One region of the Ruegeria sp. CDSC052 genome, then DNA from elsewhere that is predicted to be linked to it. Evidence: riboswitches for the same ligand, from Rfam matches in the RefSeq annotation. Region 1 holds a riboswitch; the other holds the start of a gene.

Evidence for each region. A riboswitch is a leader RNA that binds a small molecule or an ion and turns the genes downstream of it on or off. The one in region 1 is predicted to bind cobalamin.
Region 2: another riboswitch for cobalamin. It lies ahead of AC2FIM_RS05055 (CbtB domain-containing protein); the one in region 1 lies ahead of AC2FIM_RS13265 (hypothetical protein).

Annotation. Positions count from the first base shown of each region.
Region 1 is NZ_JBXWOB010000007.1:134,059-140,104, forward strand. It holds gene AC2FIM_RS13235 (ribonuclease T2 family protein) at 1-69, shown strand, start outside; gene AC2FIM_RS13240 (thermonuclease family protein) at 265-765, opposite strand; gene recR (recombination mediator RecR) at 872-1,465, opposite strand; gene AC2FIM_RS13250 (YbaB/EbfC family nucleoid-associated protein) at 1,530-1,874, opposite strand; gene AC2FIM_RS13255 (DNA polymerase III subunit gamma/tau) at 2,030-3,781, opposite strand; gene AC2FIM_RS13260 (protein-tyrosine phosphatase family protein) at 3,938-4,438, shown strand; gene AC2FIM_RS13265 (hypothetical protein) at 4,440-4,844, opposite strand; cobalamin riboswitch at 4,928-5,147, opposite strand; gene AC2FIM_RS13270 (alpha/beta hydrolase family protein) at 5,287-6,046, shown strand, end outside.
Region 2 is NZ_JBXWOB010000001.1:1,004,342-1,010,387, forward strand. It holds gene cobM (precorrin-4 C(11)-methyltransferase) at 1-177, shown strand, start outside; gene AC2FIM_RS05040 (cobyrinic acid a,c-diamide synthase CobB) at 164-1,486, shown strand; gene cobA (uroporphyrinogen-III C-methyltransferase) at 1,483-2,211, shown strand; gene cobF (precorrin-6A synthase (deacetylating)) at 2,204-2,947, shown strand; cobalamin riboswitch at 2,991-3,199, shown strand; gene AC2FIM_RS05055 (CbtB domain-containing protein) at 3,237-3,407, shown strand; gene AC2FIM_RS05060 (CbtA family protein) at 3,412-4,110, shown strand; gene AC2FIM_RS05065 (hypothetical protein) at 4,177-4,671, shown strand; gene AC2FIM_RS05070 (DUF1636 family protein) at 4,668-5,081, opposite strand; gene AC2FIM_RS05075 (DUF302 domain-containing protein) at 5,150-5,608, shown strand; gene AC2FIM_RS05080 (thiamine pyrophosphate-binding protein) at 5,686-6,046, shown strand, end outside.

The DNA.
Region 1 (6,046 bases):
GTGCCGTGTGGCCGGGATGTGATCAAGGACTGCGCGGCCAAAGACGCGCTTTTTGATCCGATTCGTTAGGGTTTGCGGTAAAGGCGAGATGGTGGGTAATCGCAAATTCTACGTTGTTGCCACCGCATCCTGTTCAATAGCCAGATCGTGCCGAGGCTAAGGCCTACCTTGCTATTCCAAAGTCCTCAGGGCCACTGCGATACCATAAAGCTAGTCGGAATTGCGTTTCGGTTTTACTTCGGAATGGAACGCGCGCATGTTTCCCTATTGGCGTGCGGCTGCCCGCCAGAGTTTCTTTCGCGCATCGCCCGGCTCTAGATGCGCGTATTCACCGCCGGAAAACTTGGGCCAGTCCAGAGCCAGTCCAAGTTTAACCAATTCTGCGGCGACATCAGTACCATCTGGAAGCGTGCACTTGGCGACGATCCGATCGTAGGAAACCTCTTCTTTGATTTCGGCTGTGATCACCATGCCTTTGCACATCTTGATCAGCGCAAACTTGGATTTCTTGCCCCAGGGATGCTCAAGCTCGGGCGCATCGATTCCGGCAACCCTGATCTTGGTGCCGCTTATCACGATCGTGTCGCCGTCGATTACGTGGCACTTGCCTTTGAGAGTCCGTGTGGTTGGATAAGCCGAGGGCGGCTGCTTTGACGGAACCGGTCGTGCTCCGGTGATCGCAGGTCGTTTAGTTGGTTGGAAGGGCACCACCCTGGATCGTTTGCGCGATGATCCGAACAGGGCCTTCAATATATATCTCAACATATGAAAAACGCATTCTAAATCTGCTTAATCGATGCGTAGAATGTTAGGCTGGATACAGTATTTGTGTAAACTTGATATTTGAATTCGACCAAGTGTCGAAGCTCAACTACAACTCCTTCCGCGCCCTCAGCGCCGCCGTAATCGTCCCGTCATCCAGGTAGTCCAACTCGCCGCCAATCGGCACGCCCTGCGCCAGCGAGGTCAGGCGCACCTGCCCGTCCAGTTGATCGGCTATATAGTGCGCGGTGGTCTGGCCATCGACAGTGGCGTTCAGCGCCAGAATGACTTCGGTGATCCCCTCGGCTGTGACCCGATCCTTGAGGCGAGGAATGCGCAGCTCATCCGGGCCGACTCCATCTAATGCCGACAAGGTGCCGCCCAGCACGTGATAGCGGCCTTTGAAAACCGCTGCGCGTTCCATCGCCCAAAGGTCGGCGACGTCTTCGACGACGCACAGCTCTCCGGTCGCGCGGACTTCGCTATCGCAGATGTCGCAGATATCCGAAGTGCCTACATTGCCGCAATTCAGGCACTCACGGGCAGTGATGGCAACCTGTTGCATCGCGTCCGCAAGCGGTGTCAGCAGAAGGGCGCGTTTGCGGATCAGATGCAGCACTGCGCGACGGGCCGAACGTGGGCCGAGGCCTGGCAGTTTGGCCATCAGGTCGATCAGATTGTCGATATCGCTGTTCGAACTCACTGCGCTTGCTCCTGCATAAGGGCCGGGCAGTTGGGCCCGGCCGGTATTTCGTCTGGAGTGCCTATCAGAACGGCAGCTTGATGTCTGCGGGCAGGCCCATACCTTCGGTCAGCTTAGCCATCTCAGCCTGCGACCGTTCTGCGGCCTTGGCCTGAGCATCTTTGACGGCGGCCAGGATCAGATCTTCGACCACTTCCTTGTCGTCGCCGTTAAAGATTGACGGGTCGATATCGAGACCTTTCAGCTCTCCCTTGGCCGTGGCTGTTGCCTTGACCAGCCCTGCACCGGATTCGCCGACAACCATGATGGTATTCAGCTCTTCCTGCATATCCGTCATCTTGGTCTGTAGATCCTGCGCGGATTTCATCATCTTGGCCATGTCACCCAGGCCGCCGAGTCCTTTGAGCATCGGTATTCTCCTAATATCCGGTTTGACGCCTAAATACGGGCGCGGTCGGCGCGGCACAAGGGCCGAGCTGGCTCCCGCCCGTCGTCAAGGCCTTTGGCAAGACCTTTCCTCTCGTTGGGCCCGGGAGGTTTCCTGTTGGGTAAGATGGGACGGTTTCAGTCTTCCTCGAACGGGTCCCATTCGTCTTCGACCTCGGGCAGCGCCTCGGTTTCCACCTTGGCGGCACGTTCTTCCGGTGTTTCAATCCGCTTGATGCGTGCCTTCGGAAATTGCATGAGCACCGCCTGAACCAATGGGTGTTTCTCAGCCTCTGCTTTCAACGCCAGCTCGGCGGCGTCTCGAATCTCGGCGATGGTCGCAACCTCACCATCGGCTACAATCGACACAGCCCAGCGGTTGCCAGTCCATCGTTGCAGCGACGAACCCAGTCTCGCTGCCAGATCTGTGGGTGCGTTCTGTGTCGGGGTGAATTCGATCCGCCCCGGTTGGTAAGAAACCAGCCGCACCCCGTTTTCGACCTCGACCAGAAGTTTCACATCCCGATTGGTGCGGATCAATTCAACCACGTGGTCAAAACTCGGATACCGTGCCAGCGCCGATTGGATATCATGGGCCAGAGCCGCCGAAGGCGCGCCGGCGGGGCTGCTAGTTGCGGACACGTAAGAAGATGATGCCGCTGGTACCGGAGCCTGAGAGGGCACGGCCATACCACCGCCCGGACCACCATTCGGAGGCGGTGGCGGGTTGTCCTGCAGGCGCTTGATCAGCTCTTCGGGGCTGGGCAAGTCGGCAACATGGGTCAGGCGGATAACGGCCATTTCAGCAGCCATCATGGCATTTGGCGCGGCCGATACCTCTTCCAGCGCTTTCAGCAACATCTGCCACATCCGGGTCAAAACGCGCATTGGCAGGGCCTCGGCCATTTGCTGACCACGGGCACGTTCATCAGGGGAAACCGTCGGGTCCTCGGCTGCGTCTGGCGTGATCTTCACAACCGAAACCCAGTGCGTGATTTCGGCCAGGTCACGCAGCACGGATAGCGGATCGGCCCCTTCGGCATATTGCCCGCCCAATTCAGTCAGCGCGCTTGCTGCATCCCCTCGCAGGATCATTTCCATCAAGTCCAATACCCGGCCCCGGTCGGCCAGACCCAGCATCGCGCGCACCTGATCGGCGCTGGTTTCACCGGCCCCATGGCTGATTGCCTGATCCAGCAGCGATGTTGCGTCGCGCGCCGACCCTTCGGCCGCGCGGGTGATCAGCGCCAGGGCATCCTCCGCGATCTGCGCCTTCTCAGCCGCTGCAATCTTATTGAGCAGGCCAATCATGTCCTCGGGTTCGATCCGGCGCAGGTCAAATCGTTGGCACCGCGACAGAACAGTCACCGGGACTTTGCGGATTTCGGTCGTGGCAAAGATGAACTTCACATGCGCAGGAGGTTCTTCCAACGTCTTGAGCAGCGCGTTGAACGCGCTGGTCGAAAGCATGTGAACTTCGTCGATGATGTAGATCTTATAGCGCGCACTGGCGGCACGATAGCGCACCGAGTCGATGATTTCGCGAATGTCATTTACGCCGGTGCGGCTGGCGGCGTCCATCTCCATCACATCGACATGGCGGCCTTCCATGATGGCGACGCAATGTTCGCACTGGCCGCAAGGTTCGGTCGTGGGCTTGCCTTGCCCATCAGGACCGATGCAGTTCATGCCCTTGGCGATGATCCGGGCCGTGGTCGTCTTACCGGTGCCGCGGATGCCAGTCATGATGAAGGCTTGCGCAATCCGGTCGGCCTCGAACGCGTTTTTCAGCGTGCGCACCATTGCGTTCTGACCGACGAGGTCAGCAAAAGTTTCCGGGCGGTATTTCCGCGCGAGAACCTGATAGGCGGGGCTGGGCGTGTCGGTCATGTCTGCTCTGTTGGATTCGTGTCAGGTTTGCAGCGTAGAGACCCCCGCCGTCCGCGTCCACCGCGCGCGAAAAGGAATTTCGTTTTGGCAAGTTGCATCAGAGCCGGTAAATCATGAGGGGCTTTAGCCCCATGTGGTGATGCAGGAAAAGGAGCTGTGTTGGAGAGTTTTGCAATTCACCCTCTTGGATTGGGCAAAGGGCAGATCGCTCTGTGCCCACTGCCGGGTGTCACGGGCGATTATGCTGGGGATTTCGCAGTAATCCGGAATTGGGCGCCGGACCTGGTCATCTCGATGACGACCTCGGATGAGTTCCAGCATTCCGGCGGGCTGTCATTCGAGGCGGACCTGCAGTGCGAACGGATTGCCTGGGTTCACCTTCCAATCCGCGATTTCGGCGTCCCCACGCCTGAGGTTGAGGCGCTTTGGCCGCAAGCCAGTGAGGCGGCCCAACATGTCCTTGCCAGCGGTGGCAAGGTGCTGGTGCATTGCCGCGGTGGGTGCGGTCGCTCGGGGATGGTTGTGATGCGGCTAATGGTGGAATGCGGCGAAGCGCCTGGCCAAGCGCTTCGGCGGTTGCGTGCGGTGCGGCCCTGCGCGGTGGAAACCAAAGCGCAAAAGGACTGGGCCGGGTTGCCGGCCCGAACCCTTCCCTGAATCAGGCAGACACTTGATACGGAATACTGTCGCTGCGCGGCGGCAGAGTCGAAACGTCGAGCATCGCACAGGGTGGTTCTGACAGAAAACCAGCGGATTTCTGGATGAACTCCGGCCCGAACATCATGTCGCCATAGGCGTCCAGCATTTCTGTCGGCGTGTCCGTGCTGGTGCCGCAATAGACCCTGATCTGTTCTGATTGGGCCCGAAAACGGGCCGTGCAGCCTTCGGTGCAATGGGTCAGATCGCTAGTGCCTTCGACCTCGAATGTTTTGGATGCTGCAGGCGTTGCCGTCGCCATCGCCTCGGCCATGGCGCGTGCCATTCGGGCCAGGGCGGGGCAGGGTTTCCCGGTCCTCTGACAGACGGTTGCGGTGAATTCATGTGTCTTTGTCTTCCAGATCATAATGCGCCCTCCGCGCGCAGGACGAAGGGTGAGGATCAGGTGTGACAGCGCGCTGACGACCTGCCCGGACACCCCGCCCGAGTTTCGGTTTCGATACGATGGCAGGTCTCCTGACTTGCGGGTCGTCGCTTTGCCGACCTTCCCAGCCCTGGGGCCAGTGGTATTTCGGCATTGCTCACCGCTTACAGTTGCGGGGGCAGTCGCGGAGTTGGCCCTTTCCGGCATCGCCGGGGCAGACCGCACCGTGTTCCCTTTTCATCCCGCCCCAATTCCGGGGCAAGAACCATCACCACATCGCTAGCGGCTATGCAGACCCCGAGTCAAGCCACCTGTTGGGGTGCAAACCGGACGTTTGGTCATCTTGATGAAATCTTGACTCTGGTGGCCGAAATCGGGCCGATTGTTGAGTGAACCGAGTAGTTCAGAACTTGTCGGAAGCGCCATGCTTGATACCACGCCCTGCGTCCAGACTAAGGACTTTGACTTTGCCTCATGCTCTGCCAGCCTGTCGGCACGGCTGTATCTGCCTGCAACCGAGCCGAAGATCGCCGTGGTGATTCACAGCGCAACTGCAGTGCCGCGCGAATATTACCAGCATTTTGCCCGTTGGCTGGCCGCCGAACAGGGTATGGCCTGTCTGACCTATGACTACAGCGATTTCGGGCATTCGCTGCGCGACAAACTCAAAACCTCTGAGGTGACCATGGCGGATTGGGCCTTGGTCGACATGCCCGCCGCACGGGCTGAGATGCGCAGGCGGTTCCCGGACGCTTTGCAGTGGAGCATCGGTCATTCCCTTGGCGGCTTGCTGGGGCCGGTGCAGCCAGACATTGATCAGATCGACCGGATGATCTGTGTATGTTCGGGGCTGGTTACTCTGTCCGACCATCCCTGGCCCTATCGCGGGCTGGCGTGGATGTTCTGGCATGTGCATGGGCGTCTGGCAGTGAATGCGCTGGGCTATCTGCCGGGCAAAGCGGTGGGGATCGGTGCCGATTTGCCTGGTCCGGTCTATTGGCAATGGCGTGGCTGGTGCACGGCGCCGCAGAATTATGTGCCGCAGATCGGTGACGCTCTGCCCGAAGCGAGATGGGCGCAATCGAATACGCCGGTGGACCTGTTCACCTTCGAGGACGACCAGATGGTGCCGCCAGACGCTGTCTGGCGGCTTGCCGATCTGTATGGACCAAAGGCGCGGCGAC
Region 2 (6,046 bases), on a different contig from region 1:
ACCCTAAAAGACGCGTTGGACGAGAGCATCTCGCGCACTGCGCTGATCATGGTTGGCCCGGCACTGGCTGGCGAAGGATTCGACGAAAGCTGCCTGTATTCAAAGGATTACGACCGCCGGTATCGCCCGCAAAGCGCGGACAGCCCTTGGTCAAGCTGGAGCCATGGTGATGACTAACCCTCCGGGTATTCTGATTTCGGCACCGTCTTCGGGGACTGGCAAGACCACCGTGATGCTGGGCCTGCTGCGTGCGCTGGCCGAGGATGGCCTGACCGTCCAACCATTCAAAAGCGGCCCTGACTATATCGACCCGGCCTTTCACCGGGCGGCGGCTGGGCGCGCCTCGTTCAATCTGGACAGCTGGGCGATGGGCGATCCTCTGCTGAACGCAATATCGGCACAGGCTGACGGCGCGGATATCGTCGTAGCCGAAGGATCGATGGGTCTGTTCGACGGTGTCGCCAAACCCGGTGAGATTGGCCATGGATCTAGCGCGGAAACTGCGCAGCGTATGGGCTGGCCTGTGGTGTTGGTTCTGGATGTCGGCGGTCAGGCGCAATCAGCTGCAGCCACGGCGCTGGGGTTTCGGATGTACAACCCCGGCCTGCCCTTTGCCGGGGTAATTTTGAACCGCTGCGCCAGCCCGCGTCACGAGCGTCTGACCCGGTTGGGTATGGAACGTGCAGGCCTGCCGGTTCTGGGCGTTCTGCCACGACGCGGAGACCTGACACTTCCCGAGCGGCACTTAGGTTTGATCCAGGCGGTGGAACATCCCGATCTGGAAAGCGCCATTGTCGGCTATGCTGCGTTCCTGCGTGAACATGTCGATCTGGAGGCGATCAAGCGGGCGGCTTCCTCAAGCCCAAATAGGCCATCGTCAGCCGTGCTACCCCGCCCTCCGGCGCAGCGGATCGCACTGGCGCGGGATGCTGCGTTTTCGTTCACCTATCCGCATTTGCTGGAAGGCTGGCGCACGGCGGGTGCAGAAATCCTACCGTTTTCACCGCTGGCGAATGAAGCCCCTGCCCCGGATGCCGATCTGGTCTGGCTGCCGGGTGGGTATCCCGAGTTGCACGCAGCCACATTGGCCGCCGCCAACACCTTCCAGACTGGGCTGCGCAAACATGCCGAGACAAGACCTGTGCATGGCGAATGCGGGGGCTACATGGCGCTGGGTCAGGCGTTGATCGACAAAGAGGGTGCCCGGCACGAAATGGCGGGCCTTCTGGGCCTTGTGACCTCCTATGAAAAGCGCAAGTTCAACCTGGGTTATCGCAAGGCGGAATTATTGGCCCCAATGGCCGGATTTGCCGAAGGCACAGCGCTACGCGGGCATGAGTTCCACTATTCCTCGATCATCGAACAGCCTGACGCCCCGCTGGCGCGCGTGTTCGACGCCGAAGGCGCGGAAGGCCCGCAAACCGGATCGGTGCGAAACAATGTCACCGGGACATTCTTTCATCTGATCGCCGAGGCCTCGGCATGAGTGGTTTTGTGTCCTTCATCGGTTCAGGCCCCGGCGACCCGGAATTGCTGACACTGAAGGCGGTAGACAGGATGCAGAAAGCCGATGCGGTGCTGTTTGATGACCTCAGCAGTGGCCCGATCCTGAGCCACGCGCGTGAGGATGCTGATCTGGTTGGTGTCGGCAAACGCGCCGGGCGCCCCTCGCCCAAGCAGGATCACGTCAGCCGCTTGTTGGTCGAATATGCACAAACCGGTCAGCATGTTGTGCGGTTGAAATCCGGTGATGGCGGCATGTTCGGCCGGCTTGAAGAAGAACTGGTGGCCCTGCAAGAGGCCGGGATCGACTATGAAATCATCCCCGGCATCCCCTCGGCGGTAGCGGCGGCGGCAGCGGCGGGCATTCCGCTGACCCGGCGACTGACCGCGCGGCGCGTGCAATTCGTCACCGGCCACGATGTCAGTGGCAAACTGCCCGAAGATCTGAACCTGGCAGCACTGGCTGATCCACAGGCTACGACCGTCGTGTTTATGGGCAAGCGCACCTTTCCCCTTTTGGTCAGGGCCTTACATTCCCACGGCCTTTCGCTGGATACACCTGCTTTGATGGCCGAATCCGTCTCGACCCCCGACCAAAAGCTGCAACGCTCGACCATCGGTGCCTTGTCGCAGCAGTTGGAAACCGAGATCGGCACCGCCCCGGCCCTGATCCTGTATGGACCTCTGGCAGAGTTCGAAAATGATTGACCTGACGCTGATCGGTATTGGCACCGGCAACCCGGATCATGTGACATTTCAAGGGGCGCAGGCGATCCGTTCGGCGGACCTGATCCTGATCCCCCGCAAGGGCGAAAACAAGGCCGATCTGGCAGGGCTGCGCGAGCAGATCATCGCTCAGGTCGCGGATACTCTTCCGCAAATCGCGTATTTCGACATTCCCAAACGCCGTGCCGATGATGGCTATTTACGCGGAGTGGACGAATGGCACGATGCGATTGCATTGCGCTGGCAGGAGGCCATCGCAGCCCACCCGAAGGCCCGCCATGTGGCGCTGCTGATCTGGGGGGATCCGTCGCTGTATGACAGTTCGCTGCGAATCGCGGCACGTTTGACCCCTCAGCCAGAAACACGGGTGATTCCCGGCATCACCGCGCTGCAAGCGCTGACGGCGGCCCATGCGATTCCGATCAACGAACTGGGCGCGCCCTATATCGTAACAACTGGTCGTCGCATCCGGGAAGAAGGATGGCCGGAAACCGCAGAAAACGTGGCGGTGATGCTGGATGGCGAATGTTCATTCCAAAACCTGGACATGGAAGACTTGGACATTTGGTGGGGCGCATATGTCGGCATGAAAGAGGAAATCCTGATCAAAGGCCCTTTGGCCGAGGTTGCGCAGCAGATTCTGGACCGCCGCGCCCATGCCCGTGCCGACCATGGTTGGATCATGGATATTTATTTGCTGAAAAAGCGCATAATCTGACACAATACGTCGCAAATGATGATTGCACCGCCACAGCTATAGCGGCTAAATGGGGGTGTCTGGTCCTGCCGGAGAAATCCGGATGCTAAGAGGGAATTTGGTGCGACTGCCTCGGTGGTCAACTCCAAAGCCGCCCCCGCGACTGTAAGCGGAGAGCCCCTGTTCAACCAGCCACTCCCGGTTATCCGGGGGGAAGGCGAACAGAGGCATCGACCCGCAAGCCAGGAGACCTGCCAGGCGCAAAAACGAAACACCGGCCGTCGGGTGCGGCGGCAGAGGAGAATACAAAATGGCAACACAAACGAAAACAGCATCCGCCGCGCGTACAGGCTTTGTTCCGGTCATGTTTGCAGTGGTTCTGGGTCTGGGCCTCATCACGCTGACCGGTCACGTTCAGGCAGCGGCCCTACATGATGCAGCGCATGACGTGCGTCACGCGACCGGCTTCCCCTGCCACTAAGACCGTGTTCAGTCGTATATTGACCAGCGCGTTGTTCGCTGGTGCTGCAGCGGGGCTGATTGCCGCCTTGCTGCAGTTGGTATTTGTGCAACCAGTATTGTTGCATGCCGAGCTTTATGAATCCGGAGAGCTGGTGCATTTCGGGGGCGAGACCGTATCGGCTCATCCCGAGCTGCCGCGCATGTTCTCTGAACTGACGCGTGATGCGCTGAGTGTCATCTTTACCATGCTGACCTATACCGGCTATGCGCTGGTGATGGTTGCGCTGATGTCGGTAGCCGAAGGTCAAGGGCATCAGATTGATGGCCGGACCGGCGTTCTTTGGGGGTTGGCCGGATTTATCGCCTTCCACCTTGCACCAGGTTTCACCCTGGCGCCCGAAGTGCCGGGTGTCGCAGCAGCCGATGTCTATGCACGTCAGGTCTGGTGGTTCGCAACGGTTGCAGCAGCCCTTGTCGCCATGTGGTTGATCGCCTTTGGAGGTAACCTGATCAGCTATGTGATCGCCGCAGTACTTCTGTTGGTGCCACATCTTATCGGTGCACCCGAGCCCGATGTTTTCACCGGCCCTGTGCCGACTGAAATTGGCGCATTGTTCGCGGCACGAGCTTTTGGAATCGGTCTGGTTGCATGGGTTCTGGTTGGCGCGTTCGCTGGCTATTTCTGGCAGAAAGAAGCGCAACCTTCCGAAGCAACGGCCTGATCGCACTTCGAATGAACGCGCCGGGTGTAAACTTGGCGCGTTTCCCTATGTTTTCAAGGAAATACAATGACCCGTTCACTTGCTCTATTCGTGATCGGTCTGGTCTTTGGCGGCGGTGCAGGATTTGTAATTGCTGCTGCAAATGGCGTCACATTTGATGGCCACGACCATTCTGATCCGTCTCTTCACGGAGCCTCACACACTGAGACCATGGCCCACGATCATTCCACGGCCCTGAACCTACCGGCAGGCACAGATGCACCTACACTGGACATCGCTCTGACACAGGATCCTATGTCTGGCTGGAACCTGCATGTCATGCCAAAAAACTTTACCTTCGCACCGCAGAACGCATCGACCGCAGACATGGTGGGCGAAGGGCACGCGCATGTTTACATCAACGGAGAAAAGCTCGCCCGGCTTTACGGCAGTTGGATGCACATTGATCAGTTGCCCAAAGGCGAGGTCGAGGTTTCGGTTTCGCTGAATTCCAACAGCCATAGCCCGCTTTCGGTCGATAACGTGCCGGTTCGTGCTGCGGCTACGGTTCAGGTCGATTAAAGCGCCGGAATACGCGCACGCAAACACATCCGAAGCCGCCCGCAGGGTCGGGCGTCTTCAATCCAGCCCTGCGGGCTGTTCAGGTAAGTACGGCAAGTTTCAGCGATATCCGCAGCATCCGCCGCCACATCGACTCCCGAAAACACATAAGATGCGCGCCCCTGCGCCTGTATAGCCAGCGCCGTGGGTTCCGCGCAGCTGCTGAAACAGGCGTGTTCGCTCAATTCGACCTGATCCGTCAATCCAGCCCTTTTCAGTGCGTCCTTCACAGCCTGCACCTCGGCCGCCCGATCGCGTGCGGTGCCACAGGTTTTGCAGATCATCAGGCGCATCCGATCCAGACCTTTCCCTTCGTCCTGCGCCCGTTTCTGCGGCTTTAAGCGGCGCGGCGCAATCCCGAATGCGCACAAGATTGTGAGTGCGACGTTCTCACATTTCTGGCAAGATTCCTGCAGACACCTTAAAAGGAGGCCTCTGGATGAAACTGCTTTGGACTGTCTTCGCCCTGCTGGCTCTGCCCGCCTGGGCCGACGAACCGCTCTCGGGATGGGCCGTGTATCCAACGGGCAAAAGCTATAGTGAATTAGTCTCGGACACCAAATCGGCGGTTAAGGCAAACGGTCTGATCGTGGTCACGCAGGCCGGCCCCACCAAAGCCGCCGCCGCGCGGGGGATTACAATCCCAGGCAATCTGGTGATCGGCGCCTTCAACAATGACTATGCGGTGCGCGTGCTGGAAACCTCGGTGCGCGCAATGATCGAAGCACCGATCCGGTTTTACGTGACTGAAAACGAGGACGGCACCGCCACCCTGTCCTATAAAACGCCCAGCTTTGTATTCGCGCCCTATATCTATGAGGGAGGAGACCCCCTGAGGGACATTGCCCAGGAATTGGATGACACCTTTCAGATCGTGGCCGAAGCCGCTGTCAAATAGTCACACTGGCGTGATGCGCCTTGCGTCCGGGTCTGTCCTCCGCAATCTGCGTTGAAACAGTTTTCGGAGCTTTACTGATGCAGGACTCGTCGCCCCGCGCTGCGGACATTCTGGCCCAACGGCTTTATGAGGCTGGCTGCCGCCACGCTTTTGGCATGCCAGGTGGCGAGGTGCTGACCCTAGTGGATGCGTTGGAAAAGGCGGGAATAACCTTTCACCTGACCAAACACGAGAACGCGGCTGGCTTTATGGCCGAGGCGGTGCATCACCGCGACGGTGCCCCGGCCATTCTGGTGGCCACACTCGGTCCAGGCGCGATGAACGGGATCAATGTGGTCGCCAATGCGTTGCAGGACCGGGTGCCAATGATCGTGCTGACCGGCTGTGTCGACGCAGATGAGGCGCTGACATACACCCATCAGGTCATGGATCACGCAC